Regions from separate parts of the Cupriavidus sp. YAF13 genome, predicted to be linked through region 2. Evidence: predicted binding sites of a transcription regulator. Region 2 holds the regulator's gene; each other region holds the start of a gene.

Region 1 (7,934 bases), on a different contig from region 2:
ATGGTCGGGCTGCTGCTCGAATACGCGCTGCTCAGCCTGGCCAAGCGCTTCAGCTACGGCAACTAGGACGCCAAGTCGCAAAGACGCAAGTCGCTACCCGCGCCCTGGCGCCCTGGCGCCCAAGGAGAAGCTCATGGAAAAGTTCGTCCGTATCGAAAATGTCGGGCAGACCTTCAAGACCAAGAAGGGGCCGTTCGTCGCCCTGCGCGATGTCAACCTGACCATCGCCAGCGGCGAGTTCATTACGCTGATCGGCCATTCGGGCTGTGGCAAGTCCACCTTGCTCAACCTGCTGGCCGGGCTGGACCGGCCCAGCGCCGGCGCGCTGATCTGCGCCGAGCGCGAGATCGCCGGCCCCGGCCCGGATCGGGCAGTGGTGTTCCAGAATCATTCGCTGCTGCCCTGGCTGACCTGTTTCGACAACGTCTACCTTGGCGTGGAGCGCGTGTTCGGCGGCAGCGAAGGCAAGGCGCAACTGAAGGCCCGCACGCACGACACGCTGGCCTTGGTTGGCCTGACGCATGCCGAAGCCAAGTATCCGCAGGAGATCTCGGGTGGCATGAAGCAGCGCGTGGGCATCGCCCGGGCGCTGGCGATGGAGCCCAAGGTGCTACTGATGGACGAGCCCTTCGGCGCGCTGGATGCGCTCACCCGCGCGCAGCTGCAGGACGAATTGATCAAGATCGTGGCGAAGACGCGCAGCACGGTGGTGATGGTGACCCACGACGTGGATGAAGCGGTGCTGCTGGCCGACCGCATCGTCATGATGACCAACGGCCCCGCGGCCACCATCGGCGAAGTGCTGAAGGTGGACCTGCCGCGGCCACGCGAGCGCATGGCGCTGGCCGAAGACAAGGATTACCACGCATGCCGCACGGCAGTGCTGGACTTCCTGTACCGCAAGCAGCGCAATCCCGCCCTGAAGGAAGCCGCCTGAGCGGGAGCGATGACGGGCCAGCCGCTGCCGCGCGCGACGCGAAGCCGAGCCGGCACCGCGGCTGTCATGGGCACGGCCGGCCCGCTCCGCTATCATGGACTTCAAACAACATAGTCCCAACCCGCCATGACCACCACGCCTACCTCCCCTGCGGCCCCCGCCGCCCCTGCCTTCGCTGCCGCGAAGTACATCAAGGAAATCGGCCGGGGCGTCAATGGCGCCCGCGCGCTGCCGCGCGAAGATGCCCAGGCGCTGTTCGATGCCATGCTGGCAGGGCGCGTGGCCGATATCGAGCTGGGCGCGGTGCTGATGGCCTATCGCATCAAGGGCGAGGCCCCGCACGAGCTGGCCGGGATGCTCGATGCCGCGCACGCCCATTGCCTGCCGCTGGCCGGCCCGGCGGACCGCGTCGTGGTGTCAATCCCCAGCTATAACGGCGCGCGCAAGCAGCCTAACCTGGTGCCGCTGCTAGCGCTGCTGCTGGCGCGCGAGGGCATTCCGGTGCTGGTGCACGGCTCCCGCCAATTCAACGGGCGCGTCACCAGCATCTCGCTGTTCGAGGCGCTGGGCATCATGCCTTGCAGCTCCGTGGCGCAGGCCGAATCCCAGCTGCGCAGCAAGGATGCCCAGCCCGGCCCACTGGCGGTGCTGCCGATCGACGTGCTGTCGCCGGCGCTGGCCCGGATGCTGGACAAGCGCATGCAGATCGGCTTGCGCAACTCTGCGCATACGGTGGTCAAGATGCTGCAGCCTGTGGGCGCGCACAGCCCGGCCGAGGCGCTGCGGCTGTATAGCTACACCCACCCCGAGTACCGCGAAACCCTGACCGATTATTTCTCGCGCGAGCCCGCCAATGTGCTGCTGGCGCGAGGCACCGAGGGCGAGGTGGTCGCGGATGCCCGGCGCAACAGCCGCATCGACTGGCTGCACGACGGGCATCAACGCACCTTGGTCGACCCGACGTCGGGCTCCATCGTTGAAGTGCCGGAATTGCCGCCCGGCAGTGACGTGGACCAGACCGCGGCCTGGATCCGCCTCGTGCTGGACGGCAAGGCGCCTGTGCCTGCCCCGATCGCCACGCAGATCGACGCCATCCGCGACTGCCTGCAGCAAGGCACGCGCGTGGCCTGGGCCAGCCCGGTCTGAGCCTGGCCCGGCAAGCAGGGGCCTTTAGCGCTTGCGCGGTGGCAGCGGAATGCGGTCGCTCTCGCCCGGCACGCGCGGGAACTGGTCATCCTCCCAGCGTTTGGAGGCTGCTTCGATTGCTTCCTTGGTGCTGGCAACGAAATTCCAGAAGATGAAGCGATGGCCGTCGGTCGGGTCGCCGCCGAGCAGCATCACGCGCGACGCCACCTGCGCCGTCAACGTCACCGGCTGGCCCGGCACCAGCACTGCCAGGTGCCGCTCGGGCAACACTTCGCCGTCCAGGGCGATGGTGCCGTCCGCCGGGTAGATGCCGCGCTCGGCGTGTTCCGCCGGAATCTCCAGGCTGGCGCCCGCGTCGAGCTCAATGGCCACGTAGAGCGTGCGGCTGAACACCTTCACCGGCGCCTCGGCGCCAAACGCATCGCCCGCAATCACCGTCATGCGTACGCCAGGGCGCTCCAGCTTGGGCAGCGTCGCGGCCGGATGGTGATGAAAGGACGGCTCGACGTTCTCGTACTCCTTGGGCAGCGCCACCCAGGTCTGGATGCCGTGCAGGCGCGGCCCGGCATCGCGGGCGGACTGGGGCGAGCGCTCCGAGTGCGCGATGCCGCTGCCAGCCGTCATCCAGTTCACGTCGCCCGGCCTGATGACCTGTTTGCTGCCCAGGCTGTCGTGGTGAAGGATCTCACCCTCGAACAGGTAGGTGACCGTGGCCAGTCCGATGTGGGGATGCGGGCGCACATCGGCGCCTTCTCCGGGCGGCATGGCCACCGGGCCCATGTGGTCGAAAAAGATGAATGGGCCGACAGTCTGGGTTGCCGCGGCGGGCAGCAGACGGCTCACGGCAAAGTCGCCGAGGTCACGGGTGTGCGGCTTTAACAAGTGCTCGATAGCAGACATGATGTTCCCCGGTTTGGTCGATGCTGGCGCTCAGCACCACTGAGACAAATGAAAAGAGTGTAGCTGCTAGCGAAACACAGCATCTCAACTGGCGACAGAACCGGCAGGGCCAGTGGCCCTCTAATCATGGTCGGATCGTTCGCGCACCCGCGTGAGATAGTGGCCTCGTCACATTCCGCAAGATGTCGGATTAAAATACTATGTAGAATAACCATTCGATTACCAGGAACTATCAACCCTATTGGTACTCCAACTTAGCAGTCCCCCGGCTTGAGTGCTAATATGTGTTGCAATGCAGTGCGAGACCCCAAAAAGGGCCGCACAAGCGGGCAACCCACCCGCCGGATGCGAAAGGAGCAATCGAGTGAACGCAGTCCTATCTGCTGACCAAACCCAAATGACCAACCGTCTGCCTACGGTGCCGCAAGGCGCCGGGACGTTTGCGCTGACCTTTCCCGGAACGCTGGGAAATATCGACAGCTATATCCAGGCTGTCCACCGTATTCCCCTGCTTACCCCCGAGGAAGAGCAGCGGCTCGCGCGCGAGTTGCGCGAGCATGATTCCGTCGATGCTGCGCGCCGCATGGTGCTGTCGCACCTGCGCCTGGTGGTGTCCATCGCCCGCCAGTACCTCGGCTATGGCCTGCCCCACGCAGACCTGATTCAGGAAGGCAATATCGGCCTGATGAAGGCTGTGAAGCGCTTCGACCCGGATCAGGGCGTGCGGCTGGTGTCGTATGCGATGCACTGGATCAAGGCCGAGATCCACGAATACGTGCTGAAGAACTGGCGCATGGTCAAGGTGGCTACCACCAAGGCTCAGCGCAAGCTGTTCTTCAACCTGCGCAGCCACAAGCAGGGTGCCCATACCTTCACGCCGGAACAGATCGACGCGGTTGCGCGTGAGCTGAACGTCAAGCCGGAAGAAGTGATGGAGATGGAAACCCGCCTGTCGGGCGGCGACCTGGCGCTCGAAGGGCAGATCGACGATGGCGAAGAGGACTTCGCGCCCATCGCCTACCTGGCCGACAACCACAATGAGCCCACCCGCGTGATCGAGGCCCAGCGCCACGACCGCCTGCAGGTGCAAGGCCTGGAAGAAGCGCTGTCCAAGCTCGACGACCGTAGCCGCCGCATCATCGAGGCGCGCTGGCTGCAGGTCAACGACGACGGCTCGGGCGGCTCCACGCTGCACGAACTGGCTGACGAATTCGGCGTTTCCGCCGAACGCATCCGCCAGATCGAAACCGCGGCGATGAAGAAGATGAAGGGTGCGCTGCAGGCTTTTGCCTAAGACTTAAGCGCGCCAAAAGTAGAACAGGGCCGGTCGCGAGACCGGCCCTGTTTTATTTTGCCTGCCGGCTTCGCCGCCGGCGGCTCGCCTCAGGACAGCAGTTGCTTGAGGTCGTGCACGATCGGCTCCGGCCCCTGGCCGTGGCGGATAAACAGGCGCAGCTTGCCGCTCGGGTCGAACACATAGCTGCCCGCCGAGTGATCCATGGTGTAGTTGTTCGGGGACGTGCCCGGCACCTTGGCGTAGAACACCTTGAAGTCCTTGGCAACCTTCTGCAGCGCGGCATCGTCGGCCGGGCGCATGCCCAGGAAGCGCGGATCGAAGGCCGGCACATACTGCGCCAGCAGCGCCTGCGTATCGCGCTCCGGATCCACCGTCACGAACAGCACCTGCACCTTGTCGGCGTCCGGCCCCAATTGCTCCATCACCGCCTTGAGCTCGGCCATGGTGGTCGGGCACACGTCAGGGCAATGCGTATAGCCGAAGAACATCACTACCGCCTTGCCCTTGAAGTCGCCAATGGAACGCACCTTGCCGTTGTGGTCGGTGAGGACGAAGTCCTTGCCGAACTCACTGCCGCCGGTGATATCGACGTTCTTGAAGGAAGCCTTCTGCTGGCCGCATGCCGCCAGCAGCAGCGCGCACAGGGCCAGCAGGCAAAACCGGCGGAAGGTCGCGAAGGTGGGGAGGAAGCCTGAAGGGAAGTGGTTTGGCATGCGAGTTCGGGTGGTGTTGGCCAGCCGGCGCCGCCCGGCAGGCGGCTGGACGCGACAAGGTCACATTAACAGATGACACGCAGTATCGCCGATCGAGGCCGTCACGCGCGCAGGCCGCGACAAGATGCCGCAAGCCTGTGCGCCCCGCTCAGGCCTGCGGCAGGAACTTGAAGTAGTGATCGACCAGCAGCGCGGCGAACAGCAGCGAGAGATACAGGATCGAGAAGCGGAAGGTGCGTTGCGCCAGCGCATCCGAGTAGTTGCGATACATCTTCCACGAGTAGGCCAGGAACCCGCCCCCCAGGATCAGCGCGGCCGCCAGGTAGATATAGCCGCACATGCCGTACACAAAAGGCAGCAGCGTGGCCGCGATCATGATCAGCGTGTACAGCAGGATATGCAGCAGCGTGAAGCGCTCGCCGTGCGTCACCGGCAGCATCGGCAGGCCGGACTTGGCGTAGTCGGCACGGCGATACAGGGCCAGGGCCCAGAAGTGCGGCGGCGTCCACGTGAAGATAATCAGCACCAGGAACCAGGCTTCCGCCGGCAGCTCGCCCGCGACCGCAGCCCAGCCCAGCGCCGGCGGCATGGCGCCGGACAGGCCGCCGATGACGATGTTCTGCGGCGTGGCCGGCTTGAGCAGGATGGTGTACACCACGGCGTAGCCAACGAAGGTGGCCACGGTCAGCCACATGGTCAGGTCGTTGGTGTAGACGTGCAGCAGCCACATCCCCGCCCCGCCCAGCACGGCGGAGAACACCAGCGTCTGGATGGTGGTGATCTCGCCGGTGGCCGACGGGCGCCACGCGGTGCGGCGCATCAGCGCGTCGACCTTCTGCTCCACCAGGCAGTTAATGGCGAAAGCGGCACCTGCCAACAGCCAGATGCCGGCGGCACCCCCGATCAGCACCGGCCACGGCACCATGCCGGGTGTGGCGAGGAACATGCCGATGATGGCGCAGAAGACGGCAAGCTGCGTCACCCGCGGCTTGGTCAGGGCGGCGTACTGGCGGACCAGGTGGCGAACCCGTCCGAAGGGATGTGTGTGGGTAGCTGTAACCACTGGGGAGTTCTTGTCTTTCATGTGGCGCGCGCGGCGGCCGGCACGTCGGTAGCAATGTCAGCGGACCGGGCCGCGAGCCCTATATTGTAGTTGAGGCGAACCAGGAGCAGCAGCAAGACCGCCGCGCCGCCGTTATGCGCCACCGCGGCGCCCAGCGGCCAGTCGAACACGATGTTCGACAGGCCAGTGGCCAGTTGCAGCGCGAGAAAGCCCAGCAACCAGCCGGCACTGCGCGCAAGGCCGCCAAGGCGGCGTGCCTGCAGCCCGAACCAGGCCAGGAAAGCCAGCACGACGAAAGCGAAGCCGCGATGCACCCAATGGATCGCCACCAGGGCCGAATGCGGGATGTAGTCGCCGTCGGCGGTCATGCCGAGCTGGCGCCACAACGTGAAGCCGTGGCGGAAGTCCATGTCCGGCACGAGCTGGCCGTTGCACAGCGGAAAGTCGGTGCAGGCCAGCACGGCATAGTTAGTGCTCACCCAGCCGCCCAGGAAGATCTGCAGCACCAGCAAGGCCAGCGCGATGCGCGCCGGCCAGCGCAGCCCCACCGCCTGCGGCGCCACCCGCAAGGGCGGATCGTTGCGCGAGCCCAGCCAGATCAACGCGGCCAGCAGGCTCATGGCAAGCATCAGGTGCGTGACCACAATGATCGGCTGCAGCTTGAGCGTGACCGTAAGGGCCCCGAATGCGCCCTGCACGCACACCAGCAGCAGCACCCCGGTGGCGAACCAGGGCGACTGCTTGAGTTCGCGCCGCTTGACCCAGGCCAGCACCATCAGCGTGGTGATCAGCACGCCGACCGCCAGGGCGAAGTAACGGTGGACCATCTCGATCCACGCCTTGGTGATGCTCACGGGCCCGCTGGGCAAGGCCGTCTCGGCGGCGCGGATAGGCTCCTGTGCCGAGTGCGGGTTGGAGTGGCCATAGCAACCCGGCCAGTCAGGGCAGCCCAGGCCGGAGTCCGTCAGCCGCGTGAAGCTGCCGAACATGATCAGGTCCAGCGTCAGGAAGGCGGTGATCCAGACCAGCTTGCGGTACTTGTTGCGGTCCCCTTTGACCAGCACGTAGCTCAAGGGGAACAGCGCGATCAGGACGCCGATGATGGCGAGTTGGAGCAGCATGCGCGCCTCACCCGATGTGAGAGTACTTGAGCAGCTTCTTCAGGTCGGAGCTCATCTTCTTGGGGTCCGGCTCCTTGGGGAAGCGCATCATCAGGTTGCCCAGCGGGTCGATCAGGAACAAGCTGTCCTCGATCCGGGCACCCGGTTCCGCCGGCAGCCATTTCTGCATGGCCTCGCGGTTGGCGCGCAGGAAGCGCACGCCGGCATAGGGCTCGTTGTAGGCGGCCGACAGGCGGGAATCGATCGGGCCTTCGTCACTGATCAGCCACACCGGCACGATGCGCTCGCGGTCCTGGCCCTGCCCCGCGCGGATCTGGCGGATGGTGAACAGTTTCCTGGCGCAGGCTTCGTCGCACGCCGCGCCATCCGCCGTCACCAGCAGCCACTTGCCCTTGAAACTATCCAGCGGCACGGACTCGGCACGCTCGTTGCCGATCTGAATCGCGGGCATGGGGCGCTGCGGCTCGATCAGCGTCCCGTAGTTGGTGGAACCGCCCGCCGGCTTGAACACGTAGTACGTCAGGTAGGAAGCGATGACAGGCGAAGCGCACACCAGCAAAAGCAGCAGCATCTGGATGCGGCCGCGACGGGTGCGGGCGTCGATGCGCGAGTCTTGCGGCGCGGCGCGGGCGGCCTGGGCCGAAGCGGGATCTGGCTGTTGCATAGTGTTTCGTCTGTCTGTCGTCTGTCTGTCGTTAGGGGCGGTTGCGCTCATCTGACCGCAACGCGCCGCTGTGGTTCGTAGGTGATACGGGTG
Region 2 (7,934 bases):
CGCATCACCTCTTCACGAGGGTGCGCTGCCGCCTCCCATGCTGCTCAGCACGCTCAAGCCCGAGATCTGCCGCGCCACGGCCAGGCCCCCCGCGCTCCTGCTCGCCCTCGCCCTCTTGGCCGCCGGGCCGCTATCGAGCCATGCTGCCGTGGCGCTGCTGCAACCGCCGAAGGTGGTCGACGGCACCAAGCCCCTGACCCTGACCTTGTTGCTCAGCGCCGACGGTGCGAACCGCAGCTTCCTGGTCCCCCAGGCGATCGACGTCACGGTTTCGGCCGATCTGCAGGCCCCTGTCAGGCTCAGCATGCAGCGTGTCAGCGCCGGCCCCTCGACGATCAAGTTGCGCAAGGGCGAGCACCGCACGGTCGAGTACAGTGCGCCATTGCCGCCCAACCTGCGCGGCGTGGTCCGGCTGGATCCCGTGGACATCGACGCCGCGCCCGTGCTGGTCACGCTCAATCGCGCCCCGCGCGCCGAGGATCCGCCGTCGGCCCAGGTCGCGGCGACCCCGGCACCCACCACAAGCGCCGAAAGAAGCACCTCGCCTGTGCCGGTTGTCCCTGTCATTCCGGTCGCCGCCGCCAGCCAGGCGTCGCCCGTCCCGGCAGACCTGCGAGACGAGGGCCGGCTGACCTTCAACGATCCGATGTACTTCATGGTCGGGGCGCACGGCGGGGCCAACGCCAAGTTCCAGTTCAGCTTCAAGTTCCGCATCTACCAAGGCGAGAATCCGGCTTCGCACGGTTTGCTCGAGAACCTGTACTTCGGCTACACGCAGTTTTCCCTGTGGGATCTGTCGAGCGACTCACGGCCGTTCCGCGACACCAACTACCGCCCGAGCCTGTTCTATTACCTGCCGGATACCGGCGTGCAGAACCGCGTGATCAGCCGGCTCTCGCTTGCGGCTGGCCTGGAACATGAGTCGAATGGCCGCGATGGCGCCCAGTCGCGCAGCATCAATATGGTGTTCGTCAAACCCACGTTTTACCTGGGGGACATGAGCAACTGGCACTGGAGTGTGTCGCCCAAGCTGTACTACTACGTCGAGAAGAACGACAACACTGACATTGCCAGCTATCGCGGCTACATGGACCTGAAGCTGGCCTATGGCAAGCCGGACTCATGGGAGTTCGCTACCACCCTGCGCAAAGGCACGCAGAAGTATTACGGCAGCGTCGACGCATCGGTGACGTATCCGTTGGCCAGGCTGATCCCCGGCACGGCGGGTTACCTGATGGCAGGCTATTTCGTCGGCTATGGCGAGAGCTTGCTGGACTACAACCGCAAGCTGCCTTGGCAATTCCGGCTGGGATACGCGCTGTCACGCTGACGCGCGGACGCGCCTAGCCGGCCAGCGGCTTGCCGCCAGCCTTCAGCCGTGCATTGGCTACCGCCGCGGCAAACTGGCCCTGCCCATGCCAGCCGGTGGCCCGCCCCAGCCTCTTGCCCTTGTGGAAGAACATGAAGACCGGAATGCCGTGCAGGCCGAATCGCTTGCCCATATCCGGGTGCGCATAGACATTGGCGTGCAGCCAGTGCAGCTCCAGCGCCCGCACCGGGTCTGGATTGGACAGCATGGCTTTTTTCGCCATTTCGCAATTGAAGCAGTCCACGCCCCAGAAAAAAACGCAGACCAGCGCGTCGCCAGCAGCAGCGATGGCGCCATCGATGCCGGCGCTGTCCACCTCGCGCATGCCGAACGCGTCGAAGGCGCGATGGTCGAGGTGCGCCGCCGGATCCACGGCGGTGTCGGGCGTGGCGGGGTTGCCTGGCTCTGTGGACATGGACATCTCCAGCAATGAAAAACGCCCGGGCCAGCGGCACCGGGCGTTGCTTGTGCCAGCCCGCCGGGCGGACCGCAAAGAGGTGGCGCTTACTTGGGCGCGGACACCGTGACCAGCGCCGGGCGCAGCACGCGATCGGCGATCGTGTAGCCGCGCTGCAGCACCGTGACCACGGTGTTCGGCTCCTGCGGCGCCGGCACCATCGAAATGGCCTGGTGGCGGTGCGGGTCGAACTTCTCGCCAACCGGGTTCAGCTCGACGATCTTGCCCTTCTCGAAGGCGCTGACGAGCTGGCGGGCTGTCAGTTCGACCCCTTCGCGCAGCTTGGCGATATCGCCCGACCCGTCGGCCAGCGCCGCCTGCAGGCTGTCCATCACAGGCAGCAGGTAGTCGGCAAAGGTCTCGATAGCAAATTTATGGGCCTTGGCGACGTCTTCCTGGGCACGGCGGCGGATGTTCTCGCCTTCCGCGGTAGCCCGCAGAAACATGTCGTAGTTTTCCTTGGCCTTGGCTTCAAGCGCGGCCAACTGGGCCGCCACGTCCACGGTGGCGGCGTTATCGGCCTGGCCGGCCGGGGCGGTGTTCAGCTCCTCGCTGGCTGGCGTGAGCGGCGGCGTGGTGGATGGCGTCTGCTTCTGTTCTTCCATGTCGATCCGTATCAAACAAAGGCGCGGCCTGTCTAGCGCAGGCCGCCGGGTGGTCAATCGGCAAATGTAGCCTGCAATTGGTGGCAGGCCCCCGGATTTTCAAGTGCGCACCGCGACGGTGCAGTGAAATACAAGGTTACAAAGAGGGGGTCTACGGAAATAGGGGTCATATTGCTTTGCTGCAGCGCACCCCCTAAGATGAAACCGTATAAAAATGACAAAAATAACGGGGTCGAAGATGCAATTCAAGTGGGGCCACTCTCGAAAGGTTAGCCATGCATAAGCTGCCTGTTCTGACGGTCTTCCTTCTCGCCGCATTATCGGTGATGACAGTCTTCATCTGCCTCTCCGGCGCCTTCACGCCGCGAGACACCGAATACGGCAGTGGCAAGGCGGTATTCAAACACTACATCATTCCCTACGTTCGCTGACCCGGCCGGGGAGTCCGTACAGCCTGAATCGCTGTCCGCCTCATCCCCTGACGCCGTCGATCTGGCGGCGATCGCGCTTGGTCGGGCGCCCCTGCAGCTTCGATGCAGGCTCCACGTTAAGCCGCCGATTCTCGGCATCCTGCCGCCGGCGCGCCTCGCTGGCCTCGGTTTCCGCATAAAGCGTCTGGGCTACCGCGGCCGGGCCGCGTACCGCTGCAATGCCTTTTACGACCACTTCCCAGCGCTGCTGATGCGCCTCGAGGACGACGGTGTCGCCCGGCTTGACCTCGCGCGAATTCTTGCATGCCTGGCCGTTGACCTGCACCTTGCCACGGTCCACCGCCTCGGCAGCCAGCGAGCGAGTCTTGAAGAAGCGCGCGCACCACAGCCATTTGTCGATGCGCAGGCGGGCATCGGCCTCGAAAGATACACTCATGTCGTCACCTCCATCCGTTGGGCAGCGCCACGCTCATGCCGCGGCGCCACGCGTCTGCGCGTGCGTGCGGCGGGCCTCCAGCTCATGCGGATGCGGCAGCCGCAGCGGCCAGCCCTGCAAGTGCTGCAAGCCAATCTCCGCCAGCCCGGCAATCCAGCTCTCCGAATCGTTGAGGCAGGGAATGTAGTGGAACACCTTGCCGCCTGCCACATGGAACTCGGAGCGCCCTTCCATGGCGATCTCTTCCAGCGTCTCCAGGCAATCGGCCGGAAAGCCCGGGCAAAACACGTCTACCCGGCCAGTGCCGACCTTGCCGAGTTCCTGCAGGGTGGGCGCGGTATAGGGCTGCAGCCACTCCGCCTTGCCAAAGCGTGACTGAAAGGTGACCTGGTACTGCCCGGGCTGCAGGCCCAGCGCCTCGCCCAGCAGGCGCCCGGTCTTGAGGCACTCGCAATGGTAGGGGTCGCCGAGCTCCAGCGTGCGGCGCGGCACGCCGTGAAACGACAGGATCAGCTTGTCGCCCCGCGCGAAATCCGGCGTGCCATGCTGCGCCCAGTATGCCCCCACCTGCTGGTGCAAGGCGGCAAGATAGGCCGGATGGTCGTGGAAATGCTTGACCAGCCGCAGCTCCGGCTGGTTTCGCCACTGCTTGAGTACCCGGAACACCTCGTCGAAGCCCGTCGCCGTGGTGGTGCCGGAGTACTGTGGATATAGCGGCAGCAGCAGGATGCGCTCGGTCCCCTGGCGGCGCAGCGCTTCCAGCACCGAGCCGATCGACGGATTGCCGTACCGCATGGCGCACGCCACTGTCACCTCATGGCCTTGCTGGTTCAGCAGCAGTTGCAAGGCGTGAGCCTGGCGCTCGGTGTGCACCAGCAGCGGGGAACCCGTCATATGCGCCTCCCGCAGCCAGATCGACTCGTACTTCATCGCCGAAGCGCGCGAGCGCAGCGGCACGATGATGCCGTACAGCAGCGGTAGCCACGCCGCGCGTGGGATCTCCACGACGCGCGGGTCGGACAGGAACTGCTTGAGGTAGCTGCCGACCGCCTTCGGCGTTGGCGCATCCGGGGTGCCGAGGTTGATCAGCAGGATGGCCGTGCGCGGCGCCTGGCCATGCTGGTAGGCCGGTTCAGGGGTAAACGTCATGTAATTTCCGGTGTGGCGGGGCGGCGCGGGCACAGGACGCGCGGCCGCCAGGTTTCGCCGAGCTTACAGGATGCGGGGAACAGGCAGTTTGTAAGACAGGGCCGAGCCAACACTAGTTCTGGCTGAGCGCGCTGGACAACAGGCGCGCGGTGATGTCGACGATCGGGATCACCCGTTCGTAGGCCATGCGGGTCGGCCCGATCACCCCGAGCGTGCCGACGATCTGGCCGTCGACTTCATAGGGCGCGGTGATGACCGCCATGTCTTCGAGCGGCACCAGTTTGCTCTCGCCGCCGATGAAGATCTGCACGCCCTGGGCGTGGCTGGAGACATCGAGCAGCTTGAGCAGGCCGGTCTTGTGCTCGAACACGTCGAACAGGCGGCGCAGCTTTTCCATGCTGGACGACAGGTCTTCCACCTCCAGCAGCTTGCGCTCGCCCGAGATGAAGACATGGTCGTCTTCCCCCTCGGCCATGGCATTGCTCCCCGCCTCCACCGCGGCCTGCATCAGCTGCGACATATCCATGCGCAGCGCCCGCAGCTCGCCGCGCAGGTGGTCGCGCACATTGTCGAAGCTCATGCCGGCAAAGTGCGAGTTGATGAAATTGGCGGCTTCGACCAGTTGCGACGGGGAATACGGCAGCTCGGTCTGGATGATGCGGTTCTGCACGTCGCCCTCGGGGGTGACGATGATCAGCAGGATGCGCTTGTCCGAAAGCCGCATGAATTCGACCTGGCGGAACGCCTGGGCGCGCCTGGGGGTCATCACCACGCCGGCGAACTGCGACAGGTTGGACAAGGTGTGCGCCGCCGACGTGATCATCCGCTGCGGCCCGAGCTGCTGGCCCTCCAGCTGGCCCCGGATCTTGCCGGTCAGCTCGGCCAGGTTGAGCGCGCCATCCAGCGGCTGGGCGGTCAGCATGGTGTCCACGAACAGCCGGTAGCCGCGCGGCGTGGGAATGCGCCCGGCCGAGGTATGCGGGCTGGCAATGAACCCCATTTCCTCCAGGTCGGACATCACATTGCGGATGGTGGCCGGAGACAGGTCGAGCCCCGAGTACTTCGACAAGGTCCGTGAGCCCACGGGCTGCCCCTCGGCGATGTAGCGCTCGATGAGGGTTTTGAGAAGCGTTTTCGCACGTTCATCCATGATGCTCCTGATTTTACGCAAGTTTTCACCATTCGGGCGGCTCATCGGCGATCCGGCCCGGCGCCAAGCGCCCTCCTGCTGACAATGGTCACGGCGGTATGGTCTAATCCCGGCATGTCTTCGCTCCCCAAGCCCGGCGCCGCGCGCGCCCCATTTCGCACCGTCGCCCTGATCGGCAGGTACGCCACAGCCGGCATCGAGGGCCCGCTGGAAGAGCTGGCCGCCTGTATCCTCAGGAACGGCCAGGATGTGGTGTTCGAGCGAGACACGGCCCTGGCCACCGGACTGACCGACTATCCGGCGCTGGCGCCCGACGAGATCGGCAAGCATGCCGATGTGGCGGTGGTGCTCGGCGGCGACGGCACCCTGCTGGGCCTGGCGCGCCAGCTGGCCGGCTACCCGGTGCCGCTGATCGGCGTGAACCACGGGCGCCTTGGCTTCATGACCGACATCCCCTTGCAGGACGTGCACTCGGTGCTGCCCGACATGCTGGCGGGCCGCTACGAGTCCGAGACCCGCATGCTGCTGGAGTCCCAGGTGGTGCGCGACGATGGCGTGATCTTCTCCGCGCTGGCCTTCAACGACGTCGTGGTCAACCGTTCCGGCATTTCCGGCATGGTCGAGCTGGCGGTGTCGGTGGACGGCCACTTCATGTACAACCAGCGCTCCGATGGCCTGATCGTCTCCACGCCGACCGGCTCGACCGCCTATGCGTTGTCGGCGGGCGGCCCGATCCTGCACCCGACCCTGTCGGGCCTGGTGCTGGTGCCGATTGCCCCGCATGCGCTGTCCAACCGCCCGATCGTGCTGCCGCACGATGCCGAGGTGTCGATCGAGGTCGCCACGGCGCGTGACGCCAGCGTGAACTTCGACATGCAGTCGCTGACCTCGCTCTTGCCCGGCGACCGCATCGTGGTGCGGCGCTCGGCCAAGACCGTCAACCTGCTGCACCCGATCGGCTACAACTATTACGCCACGCTGCGCAAGAAGCTGCACTGGCACGAGTACCCGAGCGAAGACAACCGGCTCTGATCCGCCCCGGCCCGCACCGATCCGGCCCAGATCCGTCCCCTGACATCACCCAGCCCCGACCCGTCGACCACGATGCTGCGCAGCCTGTCCATCCGCGATTTCGTCATTGTCGATACCCTCGACCTCGACTTCTCCCCGGGCTTCACCGTCTTCACCGGCGAGACCGGCGCCGGCAAGTCGATCCTGATCGATGCGCTGGCCCTGGTGCTGGGTGAGCGCGCCGACGCCGGCGTGGTCCGCGAAGGCGCCGCCCGGGCCAGCATCAGCGCCACCTTTTCCACCCCGGCCGGGCTCGACGCCTGGCTGGCCGAACACGATCTCACCGGCGACGAAGGCACGGTGCTGCTGCGCCGCACGGTCGACGCCAGCGGGCGCGGCAAGGCCTTTATCAATGGCGCCGCCGCCACGCTGGGCCAGCTGCGCGACATCGGCGACCGCCTGGTCGATATCCACGGCCAGCATGCCCATCAGTTGCTGCTGCGCCCGGACGCCCAGCGCCTGCTGCTCGATGCCCATGCCGGGCTCACCGCGCAAGCCGGTGCGGTGGCCGAAGCCTGGCGCTCGTGGCGCGCGTGCGTGCGCCAGCGCGAAAACGTCGAGCACCGCTCGCGCGAGATGCAGCTGGAACGCGAGCGGCTCGAATGGCAGGTCGGCGAGCTCGAGAAGCTGGCGCCGCAACCCGGCGAATGGGAAGACATCCAGGCCGAGTACAACCGGCTGTCGCACGCCGCCGGGCTGATCGAGGGCAGCCGCGCCGCGCTCGAGGCGCTGTCCGAGGCCGATGGCTCGGTGCTGTCCGGGCTTAACAGCGTGGTGCAGCGCCTGCGGCAGATGGCCGACGTCGACCCCGCGCTGGGCGACGTACTGGCGGCGCTGGACCCGGCGCTGGTCCAGGTCGAGGAGGCCGCGCACTCGCTCAACCGCTATGTCGACCGGATCGACCTGGACCCCGAACGCTTGCAGGTGGTGGAGGCGCGCATGCAGGCGCTGCACACCACCGCACGCAAGTACCGGATGCCGCCCGAGCAGTTGCCGGACGAACTGATGGCGCGCCGCCAGCAACTGGACGATCTCCAGTCCGCCCAGGACCTGAACAAGGCGATGGCGCGCGAGGCCGCGGCCCGCGCCGCCTACCTCACCATCGCCCAGCACCTCGGCGCCGCACGCAAGGTGGCGGCCGAAAGCCTGTCGGCCGCCGTGACGGATGCCATGCAGGGCCTGTCCATGGCGGGCGGCAGTTTCGCGGTGGCGCTGCACCCGCTCGACGAAGGGCAGAGCCACGGCCTGGAACAGGTCGAGTTCCTG
Region 3 (7,934 bases), on a different contig from region 2:
GTGGAAACGGGCGGAGAGTTCCGCCTGGGAAGGATTGAGTTCTGGCATGAGTTTGTTATCCGGGTTCAGATGACGATGGCAAACACACGAGGCTCGCCAGCGGCAGCTTCGGGGTCGTCCGGCGCGGACCCGGATGCGCACCACGGCCGGCATCTCGGACCAGCTTGCGCCCAGCCCGCCAAGCTCGACGAGAATGGCCAGGGCCAGCAGCCGGCTCTCCCGCAACGCATCGCGCTCGGCCTTGGGCGGTGCCGCCTTCGACGTTGCACTCCACCGCGCTCTGCGCGAAGTCGCGCGCCAGCGCCTGCGCCGTGCGTTGCGGGTCCAGCGGTACCCGGCGCTCAGGCTCATGCCGACGCCTTGCTGCCCGGCAGCACGTCGTTGGCGATCATCTCGCCGAACGGCCCCGTCAGGTTGGTCGCGCCGCCGCGACCTAGGCTGGCGTACGGCTCCGGCAGCAACGGGAACACCAGTTCGGCAAAGCGATACGCTTCCTCAAGGTGCGGGTAGCCCGAGAAGATGAAGCTCTCGATGCCGAGGTCCGCGTATTCCTTGATCCGCGCGGCCACTTCCCGTGGGTTGCCCACCAGCGCGGTGCCAGCACCGCCGCGCACCAGGCCCACGCCGGCCCAGAGGTTCGGATAGATTTCCAGCTGGTCGCGGCGGCCGCCGTGCAACGCGGCCATCCGGCGCTGGCCGACGGAGTCGAAGCGCGAGAAGGACTTTTGCGCGGCAGCGATCATTTCGTCTGAGATCTGCGCGATCAGTTCATCCGCGGCCCGCCAGGCTTCCTCGCTGGTCCGCCGCACGATCACGTGCAGGCGCACGCCAAAGCGCACTTTGCGGCCAAGGCGCGCGGCGCGCGCGCGCACGTCGGCGATCTTTTGCGCCACGGCCTCGGGCGGCTCGCCCCACGTCAGATACACGTCGACCTGTTCCGCGGCCAGGTCGTGCGCTTCATCCGACGAACCACCAAAATAAAGTGGCGGGTAAGGCCGCTGCACCGGCGGATACAGCGCCTTGGCGTTCTCCACCTTGATATGCTCGCCATCGAAGTGAACAGCCTCGCCCTCCAGCACGCGGCGCCAGACGCGCAGGAACTCGGCCGATGCGGCATAGCGCTGGCTGTGGTCAAGGTACAGGCCATCCCCCCGATTCTCGTCCGGGTCGCCGCCGGTCACGACGTTGATCAGCAGCCGGCCATTGGTAATACGGTCAAGCGTGGCGGCCATACGCGCCGACACGGTAGGCGAGATGATGCCAGGGCGGATTGCCACCAGGTAGCGCAGGCGCTCCGTCCATGGCGCCACCGCGGAGGCAATCACCCACGAATCCTCGCAGGAGCGGCCGGTGGGAATCAGCACGCCGTAGTAGCCCAGGTTGTCGGCCGCCTGCGCGATCTGCTTCAGATAACCCAGCGAAACGGGGCGCGCGCCCTCCGTGGTGCCGAGATAGTGGCCATCGCCGTGCGTGGGAAGAAACCAGAAGACATTCATTGCCGCGGTTCTCCCCTTCAAGCCGCACGCTGCAGCAGCAATTTGCGGCTGGCTTCGAACAACGGCGCGCAACGATCCGCGGCCAGGCGAATGCGTTCGGCCAGCGTCGCGCTGCTGACCTGGTAATTCTGGAAATCCCCCGGGCTGCCGTACACGCCGATGGGCAGCGTGAGCGCCTGCAGGAAGCCGAACAGCGGCCGCAACTGATGCTCCAGCACCAGCGCGTGGCGGTCGCTGCCGCCCGTGGCCCCCAGCAGCACTGGCTTGTCCACCAGCGCCTCCTGCCCTACCAGGTCGAAAAGATGCTTGAAGTGGCCAGGATAAGAACCGCGATACACAGGCGCGGCCACCACCAGCAGGTCGGCGGACTCGATGGCGACCAGCTCGCTTTCAATCTCGGCCGGCAACTCTGCCCGCGACAGCGCCGCACCCAGCGGACGCGCGATGTCGCCGAGATTGACAATATGGCTTTGCAAAAGCAGCCGGCTATCCAGTTCCGCGAGCAGTGCCTGCACGAGCGCGAGCGTGCGCGAGGGCTGCTGAGCGCTGCCGTTGACGGCGACCACTTTCAGCGGTGTAGCCATGGGAAACCTCCTGTCGATGTCGATGATTTGTGGATTCACGCGTGCGGCGTATTTCGTTGCCGGCAATGCATTAGACAAGAAGCAGGCCCGCGTGAATCGCCATGTTTCTTGCCTGATTCGGCCTCCTTGACGCGATCGGTACCGCCCTCGCCGTGCACTCTGCCGATCCGCTGTTGCGCACCCAACGGCGCGGGAGCGCGCCCACCCCCGCCGTCTTAGGCAGACGCTTAGAAGCGCCCTACGATAGCGCAGCGTAGTTGGCCGCCGAAGGATGAATTTCATCTATGCATAGACATGCGAAACGCATATAGGCATGCGAGATTTGCATCCCACTCGGACCCTGCCGGGCGCACCAACGATAGGTGCCTGCCCTAGCCCGCGAACCATACGACGAAGAACGCATAGCGAAGAGGACCCCGCTTGCGGGGCCCTCTTCGTTCACGCCTTGCCGGACCAGTCTTCAGCCAATGGCCTCAGAAATCCAGTCCACCACCTCCGCCAGCCGCGCCCGGCACACTGAGCTGCCCCTCATCCTTCGGCAGTTCAACGATCGCAGCATCAGTGGTAAGGATCAGGCCTGCCACCGAGGCAGCATTCTGCAAAGCCGTGCGCGTGACCTTGGTCGGATCAACCACGCCGCCCTCCACCAGGTCGCCATACTCACCAGTAGCCGCGTTGTAGCCAAAATTGCCCGTCCCTTCAGCCACGCGCGCCACCACCACGCTGGCTTCTTCGCCGGCGTTGGCAACGATCTGGCGCAACGGCTCCTCCAGTGCCCGCAGCACGATCTTGATGCCGGCCTGCTGGTCCGGGTTGATGCCCGTCAGATCCTTGATAGCCTGGCGCGCACGAATCAGCGCTACGCCGCCGCCCGCCACGATGCCCTCTTCCACCGCGGCACGCGTGGCGTGCAGCGCGTCTTCCACGCGGGCTTTCTTCTCCTTGACCTCGACCTCGGTGGCACCGCCGACCTTGAGCACGGCCACCCCGCCGGCCAGTTTGGCCACGCGCTCCTGCAGCTTCTCCCGGTCATAGTCGGAGCTGGCCTCGTCGATCTGGGTGCGGATACGCTTCACCMGCGCCTGGATCTGCACGGCGTCGCCCGCGCCATCGATGATGATGGTGTTCTCCTTACCGATTTCCACGCGCCCGGCCTGGCCCAGTTGCTCCAGCGCGATCTTTTCCAGCGACAGCCCGACCTCTTCCGACACCACCTGGCCGCTGGTCAGGATCGCGATGTCTTCCAGCAGTGCCTTGCGGCGGTCGCCAAAGCCAGGAGCCTTGACCGCGGCGGCCTTCAGGATGCCGCGGATATTGTTGACCACCAGCGTGGCCAGTGCCTCGCCCTCCACGTCCTCGGCCACGATCAGTAGCGGACGTCCCGCCTTGGCTACCTGCTCCAGTACCGGCAGCAGGTCGCGGATGCTCGAGATCTTCTTGTCCACCAGCAGCAGGTAGGGTTGCTCGAGCACCGCCACCTGCTTGTCGGGGTTGTTGATGAAATACGGCGACAGGTAGCCGCGGTCGAACTGCATGCCTTCCACGACTTCAAGCTCGTCTTCCAGCGACTTGCCATCTTCCACCGTGATCACGCCTTCCTTGCCGACCCGGTCGATGGCCTGTGCGATACGCTCGCCGATGGCGCTTTCGCCGTTGGCCGAGATGGTGCCGACCTGCGCGATCTCGCGGCTGGTGGTGGTCGGCTTGCTGATGCGGCGCAGCTCTTCGATGGCCGCCGTCACTGCCTTGTCGATGCCGCGCTTCAGGTCCTGCGGATTGAGCCCGGCCGCGACGTACTTGACGCCCTCCCGCACGATGGCCTGCGCCAGCACGGTGGCGGTGGTGGTGCCATCGCCGGCGTTATCGCTGGTGCGGGAAGCGACTTCCTTGACCAGTTGCGCGCCGATGTTCTGCAGCTTGTCCTTGAGCTCGATCTCCTTGGCCACGGAGACGCCATCCTTGGTCACGGTGGGGCTGCCGAAGCTGCGCTCCAGCACCACGTTGCGGCCCTTGGGGCCCAGCGTTACCTTGACCGCGTTGGCGAGAATATTGACGCCTTCGACCACCTTGGCGCGGGCCACGTCGCTGAACACTACATCTTTTGCTGCCATTGTTGTCTGTCCTGTCTGGATTGTCGGGTTCGTTCGGGAAATCTCGGATCGATGCTGGCGGACGCGCTGCGATTCAGCGCTCGACCACGGCAAGGATGTCTTCCTCGCGCAGCACCAGCAGTTCGTCGCCGTTGACCTTCACCGCCTGGCCCGTGTACTTGCCGAACAGCACCCGGTCGCCCGCGCGCAGGTCCGGTGCAATGCGTTCGCCGGCTTCGTTACGCCGGCCCGGGCCGACGGCGATCACCTCGCCCTGATCCGGTTTTTCGGCGGCGCTGTCGGGAATGACGATGCCGGATTGCGTGCGGGTTTCGTTGTCGGACCGTTTGACGAGAACGCGGTCGTGCAGTGGGCGAAGGCTCATGCTGGCTCCAGGAAGAAAGGAAGAGAGAAGTTCATTAACGGCGGATGTCGGTGCCGACGTGGCGCTGCGTGCTGGCAATCAGCACTCGATGCCGGTGAGTGCTGAGTATAGAAAGCGCCGGCATGCACGGCCAACTGATCGTTTCGCATTTGCTTAGAAGCAGGCATGAAGGCGCCGACCCGCCCGCGCTGCTAAAAACACAGCAGTACTGCACAGCTGGTTGTTGATTCCCAAACAGCCTCACCGCAATTCCTCGCGCCAATGCGGGCCGTTCGCCGACGCCAGCCTTGGGTACGCATCTTGCGAAAGGTTGCGCTTTTCCCAACGCACCTCTGAGCATGACCTCCGCCCTGAAAGTGATCGCCGTATCCGGCAGCACCTACCTTCCCTCCCGCACCCTCGTACTCGCGCAGGCCCTGATCGATGGACTCGAACGCGAGCTTGCCGTTGAGAGCCAGATCATCAATCTCGGCGATATTGCCCGCCCGCTGGGCTCGGCGCTGTCGCAGCATCTGAGTGCGGTGCTGCGGCCATATCTGCGGCAGATCCAGCAGGCACGCGTTTTGCGGCTACCGCCTTTCCCATCCTCATCCTTCAAACAACATGATTGCGTTCGGGCTGTCCACTTCTCTTCGTCGTCTTACCACGCTCGCACTCATGCTCGCGGTGGCGACCGCGTTTGCGGAGCCCTTGCCGTCCGTGGTGCGCTTCGGGGTTTCCAACGCGGGCGTGGGCACACCACCGCGTATCGGCACGGGCTGGCTGGCGGTAGCGCAAACCAAGGGCTTTATCGAGGAGGCACTGAAGAAGGACAACATCAAGGTGCAATGGATCTTCTTCAAGGGACAAGGCCCACAGGTCAACGAGGCGCTGACCAACGAGCAACTCGACTTCACCACCCTCGGTGACCTGCCCTCCGTGATTGGCCGCTCGGTCGGCATCAAGGCGAGGCTGGTCATGGTGACCAGCACGCGCGGCAAGCGCGTAGGCTTTCACAAGGGCACGGCCACTCAGCTCGCAGTGGACCGGATCCCTGAACAGAACGGCCTGGGCGAGCGCGACATCAAGGTGATCAACCTGGAACCCGCCAGTTCGCCGGCGGCGTTCCAGACCGGCGATCTCGATGCGATCTTCGGCACGCTGAATCTCAAGGTACTGGAGTCCAAGGGACAGGCCAGGATCATCTACAGCACGCGCGACAACCCCGTTGCGAGTGACAACGGCCATGTGCTTGTGACGGATAAGTTTTCGAGCACCTACCCCGGGCTCACTCAGCGCGTGGTCACGGCGCTTGTCCGCGCCGCCAGCTATGCCTCGCAGGAAGCGCATCGCGACGAAGTGCTGAAGCTCTGGGCCTCGTCGGGCGGCATTCCCGCGGCGATCTACGACGAGGAGCTAAATGGCATTCCCCTAGCCCACCGGCATTCACCGCGCTTCGACGACTACGTGCGCGCGGCCGATCGGCGCTCGATGGAAGACGCTTACCGCTTCAAGCTGATACGCAAGCGCTTCAGCGTGGATGCCTGGATTGACGACCGTTATGTGAACAAGGCCATAAAGGATCTCGGGCTCGACCCAGCGTGGCCGCGCTTCGATGCCACAGCAAGGATCGTCACGAGGAACTAGGCTGGACGCAGGCTTACGCGATGTTCCTGGCCTGCTGCGCCGCGCGGGCAAGGGCCGCCCGTTTATTCCCCACGGGTGTTCTCAGCACTAGCAAGCACGCCCGTGCGGAAGCGATCGCTGTGCATCCATACGCCATCTCAGTAGGGCCGCGGCAACCCAAGGTGCTCCCGCAAGGTGCTGCCTCGATACTCTGTGCGTGCCCGCCCTTGTGTCTGCAGCAGTGGAACCACCTCATTAGCGAAGTCGTCCAGCCCCCCGGGAAAGTACGCCGGCATGATATTGAACCCATCGGCGGCGCCTTCGTCCACCCAGGTGGTGATATGTTCGGCGACTTGCGCCGCCGTGCCAACAACGACCTGGTGGCCGCGAGCGCTGGCAACCACGTGATAGAGTTGCCGCAGCGTAAGGTTACGTTCGCGCGCGAGCTTCTTCAGAAGCCGGCTGCGGCTCTGGATGGATTCGGTGAATGGCAGCTCAGGCAAAGGTCCATCCAGCGGGTAGCCCGAAATATCGTGGCCCAGTTGCTCCGAGAGCAAGGCAGCCGCGTTGGATTGTTCGGTGCCATTCTGCAATACCGCCAGCTTTTCGTAAGCCTCTCGCTCGGTATGGCCGACAATGGGCATCAGCCCAGGCATCACCAGGCAGTGGGCCGGATCGCGTCCCTGTTTCGCCACCTGCTCCTTGATCTCCCCATAGAACTGCCGTGCCGCTGGCAGACCCTGTTGTGCCGTGAAGACGACCTCCGCATGACGAGCTGCAAGTGCCTGGCCCGGTCCGGAGGACCCCGCCTGGATCAGCACAGGATGTCCCTGCGGGCTCGGCGTCACGTTGAGTGGACCTGCTACGTCGAAGAACCTGCCGCGGTGGTTCAATGCGTGCATCTTGCCTGTGTCGACATAGATGCCCGCCTCCTTGTCCCGCACATAGGGATCAGGCTCCCACGAGCGCCACAACCCCTTGACCACCTCGACGAACTCATCGGCAATCGCGTACCGCTCGGCATGGTCGGGATGCCGTTCCCTGCTGAAGTTCACCGAGCCATCGGCGAAGGTCGTCACGATGTTCCATGCGGCCCGGCCCTTCGATATCTTGTCCACGGTGGCAAACATGCGCGCGAGGTTGAATGGCTCGCTATAGGTCGTGGATGCCGTTGCCGCCAGCCCGATGTAGCGAGTCACCATCGCTAATGCGGCCAGCAGTGTCAGCGGTTCAGGCCGCGTGATCATCGACGGATGCGAGTCGGGCGTGGTCAGCAAGCGGTCGCCAAAGAAGACCATATCGAACTTGGCACGTTCCGCTGCTTGCGCAGCCCGCACGATCAAGTCGATATTCTCCGTGCCGGACTCGGCGTCGGGATGGCGCCAGCCGGCGGCATGGTGACCGGCGGCCAGAAGGAACAGGCCAAGTCTGATTGGCTTTGGCAAAGGTGTGGACATATCAGGGAGTGAAGTTGGTTGCGCCGGCACCGACGAGCCTAAAGCTGCGTTCCGCTGTTTTGAATGATGCGACGAGACAGGTCATGGACCGAGCGTATCGTGGCCTTGGTCTGCTCCGGCGTGAGCGAACGGGTTTCTACCTCAACACGGGCGAGCGCCTGGATAGTCGCGGGCTCTCGCAGGATCTCGTTGAGCCATCCCCGCAGCGCCGCCAGTACGCTCGCAGGCGTGTCCTTCGGTGCGGAGATGAAGAAGGAGCCGCCCAACGCATTTTCCCAGCCGTTGACTCCAGCCTGCGCGATCGACGGCACGCCCGG
Region 4 (7,934 bases), on a different contig from region 2:
ACCACCAGCTTGCCCTTGGCCGTGCCGGTCTCGATGGCGCGATGCGCATCGATGGCGCTGTCGAGCGTGAAGTGCCGCGCATCGAGCCGCACGGAAAGCTTGCCCGCATCGGCCAGCCGCGCCGCTTCGCGCAGGATCTCGCCGTGGTGCGCGCGGCCCTTGCCGGTGAGCATCGGCATCAGCGTGAACACGCCTGAATACGTGGCCGCGCGAAACGACAGCGGCGCCAGCGCGTGCGTGCCCCAGCCCAGGCAGCTCACCACATGACCGCCAAAGGTGCGCGCCGCCAGAAAAGAATTGTCCAGCACCGCGCCGCCCACGGTGTCGTAGACCACGTCGAAGCCCTCGCCCGCGGTGTATTGCTCGACATACTGCGCGACTGATGTCGCGGCGTGGTCGATCGCGGTGGCGCCATAGCCCTCGATGATCGCCTTCTGCGCGGCCGAGCCCGTGGCGTAGACCTGCGCCCCGAGCGCGCGGGCGATCTGCACCGCGATATGCCCCACGCCGCCGGCGCCGCCATGCACCAGCACCTTCTGGCCGGGCTGCACACGAGCCCGGTCGACCAGGCCTTCCCACGCGGTGATGAACACCAGCGGCAATGCGGCGGCTTCGCGCATCGACAGCGCGGCGGGCTTGCGCGCGAGCAGGTCGGCATCGGCCGCCGCGTACTGCGCGAGCGAGCCTTGCAGGCCGCCCACGCCACCGGTCATGCCATAGACCTTGTCGCCGGGCGCGAAAGCCGTCACGCCCGCGCCCACGGCTTCGGCCACGCCGGCCAGGTCCAGGCCCAGCACGGCGGGCAAGGGCTGGCGGGCGTGCTCCGCCTGGCCGGCGCGGATCTTGGCGTCGAGCGGATTGACGCCGCTGGCCAGGATGCGCACCAGCACCTGGCCGGGGCCGGCCACTGGCTTGGGAAGCTGGACCGCCGTGAACGGCGCGCCGGCGGATTCGACGATGAGGGCCTGCATGGTGGGGTGGGACATGATGCGCTCCGGATAGGTTGGCGATGAACCAGCGATGGGTTTGAGCCGGGTTGGTGTGACCATTCTTGGCCAGGCCGGCGCGCTCGTAAATCAACGCTTCTGTACTCTTGCCATGCAGTTTTGAATGGGGCGGCTTCTTGTCACGTCGTGTCACGTCGTGTCACGTCGCCGTGGAGGTGGGTGACGTTGAGTATCGCGCAGCGGGCGAAAGTGCCGCAGGCAACACCACGGGTGGCATGCGATGATCCCGCCCGGAAACATTGGGCTGGTGATCCATGGGTAACTTTTATTTCGGCGAAATCCGTCCGGATTCCATCAGGACGCGAATAAAGATTTCGCCGCGCGGCCAGGCTCCATAACGATTTTCACAATTCCAGGGTAAACACGTATCAAGTCGTTGACTTGAAAACGCTACCCCCCGTCCCTATAATTAGCACTCGTTGGGCATGAGTGCTAACAGACCTCTCCCGACGTACTAATTCTGCTGGCCGTCAGTGCTGGCGGTCATTTTTTGTGAACCAAAAATCACTTTTTGTACCAAGGAGTCCGTATGAATCTGCGTCCTTTGCACGACCGCGTGATCGTGAAGCGTCTGGACAATGAAACCAAGACCGCTTCCGGCATCGTGATTCCCGACAACGCTGCCGAAAAGCCTGATCAAGGTGAAGTGCTCGCCGTGGGCCCCGGCAAGAAGGACGACAAGGGCGCTTCGATCGTCCTCGACGTCAAGGTGGGTGACCGCGTGCTGTTCGGCAAGTATGCCGGCCAGGCCGTGAAGGTGGATGGCCAGGAACTGCTGGTCATGCGCGAAGAAGACATCATGGCTGTGGTGAACAAGTAATCCACGCACCCCATTCGTACAGATTTAGGAGATTCAGAACATGGCAGCTAAAGACGTAGTATTCGGCGACGCCGCCCGTGCCAAGATGGTCGAAGGCGTGAACATTCTCGCCAACGCAGTCAAGGTTACCCTGGGCCCGAAGGGTCGTAACGTGGTGCTGGAGCGCAGCTTCGGCGGCCCGACCGTGACCAAGGACGGCGTGTCCGTGGCCAAGGAAATCGAGCTGAAGGACAAGCTGCAGAACATGGGCGCGCAAATGGTCAAGGAAGTGGCTTCCAAGACCAGCGACAACGCCGGTGACGGTACCACCACCGCAACCGTGCTGGCCCAGTCGATCGTGCGCGAAGGCATGAAGTACGTTGCCGCCGGCATGAACCCGATGGACCTGAAGCGCGGCATCGACAAGGCTGTGGTGAACGCGGTTGAAGAGCTGAAGAAGCTGACCAAGACCACCACCACCAGCAAGGAAATCGCGCAAGTTGGCTCGATCTCCGCCAACAGCGACGAAGTGATCGGCAAGCTGATCGCTGAAGCGATGGACAAGGTCGGCAAGGAAGGCGTGATCACCGTGGAAGACGGCAAGTCGCTGGCCGACGAGCTGGAAGTCGTGGAAGGCATGCAGTTCGACCGCGGCTACCTGTCGCCGTACTTCATCAACAACCCGGAAAAGCAAGTTGTCGCCCTCGACAACCCGTTCGTCCTGCTGTTCGACAAGAAGATCTCGAACATCCGTGACCTGCTGCCGGTGCTGGAACAAGTGGCAAAGTCGGGCCGCCCGCTGCTGATCATCGCTGAAGACGTCGAAGGCGAAGCCCTGGCGACCCTGGTGGTGAACAACATCCGTGGCATCCTGAAGACCGCCGCTGTCAAGGCTCCGGGCTTCGGRGACCGCCGCAAGGCCATGCTGGAAGACATCGCCATCCTGACCGGCGGTGCAGTGATCGCTGAAGAAATCGGCCTGACGCTGGAAAAGGCAACCCTGCAAGAACTGGGTCAAGCCAAGCGCATCGAAATCGGCAAGGAAAACACCATCATCATCGACGGCGCCGGCGACGCAGGCTCGATCGAAGCACGCGTGAAGCAAATCCGTGCCCAGATCGAAGAAGCGACCTCGGACTACGACCGTGAAAAGCTGCAAGAACGCGTGGCCAAGCTGGCCGGCGGCGTTGCAGTGATCAAGGTAGGAGCCGCCACCGAAGTCGAAATGAAGGAAAAGAAGGCACGCGTGGAAGATGCACTGCACGCAACCCGTGCAGCCGTGGAAGAAGGCATTGTCCCCGGCGGCGGCGTGGCCCTGCTGCGCGCTCGCGCTGCCATCGCTAACCTGACCGGCGACAACGCTGACCAGAACGCTGGCATCAAGATCGTGCTGCGCGCCATGGAAGAGCCGCTGCGCCAGATCGTGCTGAACGCTGGCGAAGAAGCTTCGGTCGTCGTGGCCAAGGTCATCGAAGGCAAGGGCAACTACGGCTACAACGCCGCCACCGGCGAGTACGGTGACCTGGTGGAAATGGGCGTGCTGGACCCGACCAAGGTGACCCGCACCGCGCTGCAGAACGCTGCTTCGGTCGCATCGCTGATGCTGACCACCGACTGCGCAGTTGCCGAAACGCCGAAGGATGAATCGGCTCCGGCAATGCCGGGCGGCATGGGCGGCATGGGCGGCATGGACGGCATGATGTAAATCTGCCGGCCAGCCAAACGGCAGCCTGCTGTACCCGCATCACCCGTAGTAGCAAAAACCCCCGCTGGCGCGAGCCGGCGGGGGTTTTTGTTTTTGGGGCGACAGTACCGGCCGAAGGCGCGCCGTCGCGGGAAAGGCTCAGAGCTCCACCGTGTAGCACCAGTCGAAGGCCGGGTTCTCCGGCTCACCGGTTTTGCGGCGGATATAGCCGCGCGGGTTGCACACCACGCGCGCATCTTCCAGGCGGTAATCGAAGCCGGTATGCGTATGGCCGTGCACCCACAGGTCGGCCTGCGCAACCAGGTCTGGCCTGCGCGAAATAAAGCCGGCGGAGACCAGGTCATGGGAGAAGCGCGGGTCGAGGCTGCCGAGATCCGGCGCATGGTGGGTTACCACCACCGTCTTGCCGGCAAAGGGCGCGGCGAGCTGCGCCGCCAGCCAGGCGCTGGCCGCTTCGTGCCGCGCCAGGGCGTCGGCGGTGGTGAAGCGGCGCCGCTGGCCGTCGCCATCCGCCACTTCGATCAGGCGGTGGTCCACCATCACGCCAGCGCAGGCCAGCATCGACTCATCGCGCCGGCCAGCGCCAAACAGCGCGTAGTCGGTCCACCAGGTGGTGCCGATCACGCGCACCGGCTCGCCTGCCAGGTTGTCGAAACAAGCCACCGCGTCATTGAGCACGCGCACATGCGGCGCCGCCCCCGCGGCCTGCGCCATCTCCGCGTCCACTTGCTCGAAGGCGCTCTCGTAGTACTCGTGATTGCCGGGCACATAGACCACCGGCCCCGAAAAGGTGCGCGCGGCCCAGTCGACGCCGGCGCGGCCATTGGCGATATCGCCGGCCAGCACCACCAGGTCGGCGGGGCAGTCGGGCACCGCCGCTGGTGTGTCGTGTTCGAGGTGCAGATCGCTGAGGATGCGGATCTTCATAGGGTCTCCATGCGAAATGCCGACGCGCCGACGGTAGGGGGGGCTGGCTGTATTCTTCATGCGAGCGAAGACATGGTCAAGCGTCATGGGCGCGTCGCGCCCTTCACTTCCCGCCGGCGGGCATGCTGGCAATTTGTGCCACCAGCAAAAACGCCCGGACAAAGTCCGGGCAAGACTGGCTCCCTGGCATTGCACCGGGAGACAATCGAGGGAGCGACGTCCGGTCAGGTGAGGCTAGCCAGCTCACTGGCCGGACATGGTCGGCAACAAGACCCGGTAGATCTGGATGAATGCGGGTCCAAGCAACACTAGCAGCAGTGTCGGGAAGATCATGAAGATCAAGGGGAACAATAGTTTCAGCGCAATCTTCGCGGCCTGTTCCTCGGCACGCATGCGGCGCTTGGTGCGCAGCATGTCGGACAGCACCCGCAGCGACTCCCCCAGGCTCGTGCCGAAGCGGTCGGCCTGGTTCAGCATGGATGCGAATTTGTCCACGTCTTCCACACCGGTGCGCAGCGCCAGGTTGGTCAGCGCCTTGTCCTTGGCGAAGCCAGAGCGCAGTTCCAGCAGCATCAATTGCAGCTCGTCGGCCAGCACCGGACAGCGCAGCGCGAGTTCATCCGCCACGCGCATCAGCGCCGCGTCGAGCCCGAGCCCGGCCTCCACGCAAACCGTGAGCAGATCAATCACGTCCGGAAACTCCTCGAACACCGCGCGCTTGCGGTTATCCACCTTGCGCGATAGCACGGCATTGGGCAGGTAGTAACCAATCGCGCCTAGTACCGCCAGCAGTGCCAAGGTCTTGTACTGCCCCTGGAACGCCTGCATGCCGCTCACCGCTACCAAGGCCAGCATGGGCAGCCCGATGGCCAGCACCGTCTTGGCGGCGAAGTAGAGATGCGGCGCGGCACTGCTGCGCCAGCCGGCGTTCATGAAGCGCACGCGCATCTGCGAGCCTTCCCAACCCTCCTTGGGCAACGACAGGCGGGACACGGGCCTGGCCCACCGCACCAGGTTGTCGAGCCAGGCATTGTCCTGCCCCGTGCTGGCTCCGGTGGCCGTACCGATTATCTGCCCCATCCTCTCGCGTGCCCGGCTTGGCGTGAATGTCAGCAGCAGACCGAACACCGCGCCGAACGCTGCCACAAAAATGAGAACCAGCATCAGGACCTGCTCTGTATGGACATCTTGCATGATCGCCTCCGGAATCGAGAATTCTGCTTACTTCTGGGTCGCGCACATTCAGACCCGGATACGGATGATCCGGCGCATCCAGACGACGCCGAGCGTCATTCCTCCCAGCGCCATCCCGACCATCTTGAGGCCGATCGGGTCTTGCCATAGCACTGTCATGAAATCCGGATTCACCACGAGAATCAGTCCCGCGGTGGCGAACGGGAGCAGGCCCAGTATCCAGGCCGATAGCCGCCCCTCTGCCGAGAGCACCTTGATCTTGTCGAACAGCTTCAGGCGTTCACGCACCAGGTTGCCGATCGTGTCGAGAATTTCGGCAAGGTTGCCGCCGCTCTCGCGCTGTATCAGTACCGCGATCACGAAGTAGCGCAAGTCGTTGATCGGCACTCGCATCGCCATGTTGGTCATGGCTTCGTCCAGAGCGACTCCGTAATTGATCTCCTCAAAGGTAGTCCGGAATTCGCGGCCCATCGGGTCTTTTACCTCCTGCCCCACCATCCCCAGCGCACTCGAGAAGGAGTGCCCCGCGCGTAGCGCGCGGCTGATCATGTCGACAGCATCGGGCAATTGCATCTCCAGTTGCTTGAGGCGTTTATGCCGAAGTGCGATGACATGCCAGACAGGCAATGAGCCAACCAGTAATGCGCCCAGTACCACCAGTCCCGGCGGCACGGGCAGCAGCGGCACGAGCGCCAGCGTGCACAGCGCGACCAGCCCGCAATAGCCGAGTAGCTGCGCAACCGACCACGTGCTCCCGGATTGCTCGAGCCATCGGTCGAGCCCGCCGACGCGAGGCAGCATCAGCAGCCAGCGTTGCAACAACGGCGTGTTGCTTAGCATGCGCCCCTTCAGGATCGACAGGGTCTCTGCGCTAACCTGCCCGCCGGCCGACAGCGACCGCAGCCTGGCCTCGATCCGCTTCGCCGCCGGGCCGTGGTAATTGTTCCACCAAAGGTAGACGCCTTCGATGCAAAGCACCACTGCAGCGAACAACAAGATGATGAAGGCATAAAATATGAAGCTCATTTTCTTCTCCCCGCATTCTCTGTGCCGCTGGCCGGTTCAGACGTCGAAGCGCTTTGCCGGGTCATAGGTCTCGTCGGGCAAGCCCACGCCGAACACGCGCAGGCGTTCGGCAAACTTCGGGTACACGCCTGTGGCGCGGAAGTGCCCGTTGACCGTGCCATCCTGGGCCACACCGGTACGCTGGAAGGTAAAGATCTCCTGCATATTGATGATCTCGCCCTCCATGCCGGTGATCTCCTGGATGCTGACTATCTTCCTGCGCCCGTCAGTCAGCCGGGACGCCTGAACAATGACGGTGATTGCCGAGGATATCTGTTGCCGGATTGCCTTCGGTGGCAGGTTGAGGCCGGCCATGCTGACCATGTTTTCCAGGCGCGTAAGCGCATCGCGCGGTGTATTGGCGTGGATGGTGGTCAGCGAACCCTCATGGCCGGTATTCATCGCATTGAGCATGTCCAGCGCCTCGCCACCTCGCACCTCGCCCAGGATGATGCGGTCGGGACGCATGCGCAGCGCGTTGCGTACCAGGGCGCGCTGCGTGATCTCACCCTTGCCTTCGATATTCGGCGGCCGTGTTTCCAGTCGCAGCACGTGCGGCTGGCGCAACTGGAGTTCCGCGGCATCCTCGATGGTGACGACGCGCTCGCTCTCGGGAATGAAGCCGGACAGGATGTTCAGCAGCGTGGTCTTGCCACTGCCGGTTCCGCCTGACACCAGCACGTTCACCTTGGCGTGTGCTAGCGCCTGCAGGAGTTGCGCCATCGGCGGCGTGAGGCTCTTGAGTTCGACCAGGTTGGCTACCTGCAGGGGATTGACGGCGAACCGCCGGATCGATAGCAAGGGACCATCGATGGCGGAGGGGGGAATGATCGCATTGACGCGCGAACCGTCCGGCAGCCGCGCGTCCACCATCGGACTGGTTTCGTCAATGCGTCTGCCGACCCGCGACACAATCTTCTCGATGACTTTCATCAGGTGTGCGTCGTCGTAAAACGTGACATCGGTGAGTTCCAGCTTGCCGCGCCGCTCCACGAAGGTCTGTTTCGCCGTGTTGACCAGGATGTCGGAAACCGTAGGGTCTTGCAGCAGTGGCTCAAGCGGCCCGAAGCCGAACATCTCGTCGTAGACCTCCGATGTGAGCAGCCTGCGCTCGGCGTCATTGAGCAGGATCTTCTCTTCCTCGATGATGCTGCTCACCAGCAGGTTGATTTCCTGCCGGACCTGCTCCTGGGGGAAGCGCGCCAGCCGCTCCAGCTCCACACGGTCCAGCACCGTC

What was found. The regulator HrcA, encoded in region 2, represses chaperone genes, less so after heat shock. The targets are predictions, from matches to a motif close to TTAGCACTCNNNNNNNNNGAGTGCTAA.
Region 1: rpoH (RNA polymerase sigma factor RpoH) is a predicted target of HrcA. The motif match lies at 3,238-3,264, and genes of this name have one in related genera.
Region 3: AB4061_RS21510 (co-chaperone GroES) is a predicted target of HrcA. The motif match lies at 4,634-4,660, and genes of this name have one in related genera.
Region 4: groES (co-chaperone GroES) is a predicted target of HrcA. The motif match lies at 1,417-1,443, and genes of this name have one in related genera.

What each region holds. Positions count from the first base shown of each region.
Region 1 covers NZ_JBFRDD010000006.1:107,193-115,126, reverse strand. Annotated here, with positions in the region: gene ntrB (nitrate ABC transporter permease) at 1-66, shown strand, start outside; gene AB4061_RS07320 (ABC transporter ATP-binding protein) at 134-937, shown strand; gene ybiB (DNA-binding protein YbiB) at 1,064-2,083, shown strand; gene AB4061_RS07310 (pirin family protein) at 2,108-2,983, opposite strand; gene rpoH (RNA polymerase sigma factor RpoH) at 3,381-4,277, shown strand; gene AB4061_RS07300 (SCO family protein) at 4,367-4,993, opposite strand; gene AB4061_RS07295 (heme o synthase) at 5,142-6,077, opposite strand; gene AB4061_RS07290 (COX15/CtaA family protein) at 6,074-7,177, opposite strand; gene AB4061_RS07285 (SCO family protein) at 7,185-7,841, opposite strand.
Region 2 covers NZ_JBFRDD010000010.1:70,999-78,932, reverse strand. Annotated here, with positions in the region: gene AB4061_RS10995 (phospholipase A) at 38-1,330, shown strand; gene AB4061_RS10990 (thioredoxin family protein) at 1,344-1,784, opposite strand; gene grpE (nucleotide exchange factor GrpE) at 1,874-2,431, opposite strand; gene AB4061_RS10980 (hypothetical protein) at 2,707-2,862, shown strand; gene AB4061_RS10975 (RNA-binding S4 domain-containing protein) at 2,903-3,298, opposite strand; gene hemH (ferrochelatase) at 3,332-4,447, opposite strand; gene hrcA (heat-inducible transcriptional repressor HrcA) at 4,560-5,597, opposite strand; gene AB4061_RS10960 (NAD kinase) at 5,712-6,629, shown strand; gene recN (DNA repair protein RecN) at 6,702-7,934, shown strand, end outside.
Region 3 covers NZ_JBFRDD010000027.1:56,856-64,789, forward strand. Annotated here, with positions in the region: gene ssuD (FMNH2-dependent alkanesulfonate monooxygenase) at 348-1,496, opposite strand; gene msuE (FMN reductase) at 1,514-2,080, opposite strand; gene groL (chaperonin GroEL) at 2,554-4,191, opposite strand; gene AB4061_RS21510 (co-chaperone GroES) at 4,265-4,555, opposite strand; gene AB4061_RS21515 (ABC transporter substrate-binding protein) at 5,159-6,181, shown strand; gene AB4061_RS21520 (LLM class flavin-dependent oxidoreductase) at 6,319-7,617, opposite strand; gene AB4061_RS21525 (Bug family tripartite tricarboxylate transporter substrate binding protein) at 7,656-7,934, opposite strand, start outside.
Region 4 covers NZ_JBFRDD010000062.1:28,570-36,503, reverse strand. Annotated here, with positions in the region: gene AB4061_RS34145 (zinc-dependent alcohol dehydrogenase family protein) at 1-986, opposite strand, end outside; gene groES (co-chaperone GroES) at 1,537-1,827, shown strand; gene groL (chaperonin GroEL) at 1,868-3,511, shown strand; gene AB4061_RS34130 (metallophosphoesterase) at 3,650-4,438, opposite strand; gene AB4061_RS34125 (type II secretion system F family protein) at 4,682-5,632, opposite strand; gene AB4061_RS34120 (type II secretion system F family protein) at 5,681-6,658, opposite strand; gene AB4061_RS34115 (CpaF family protein) at 6,695-7,934, opposite strand, start outside.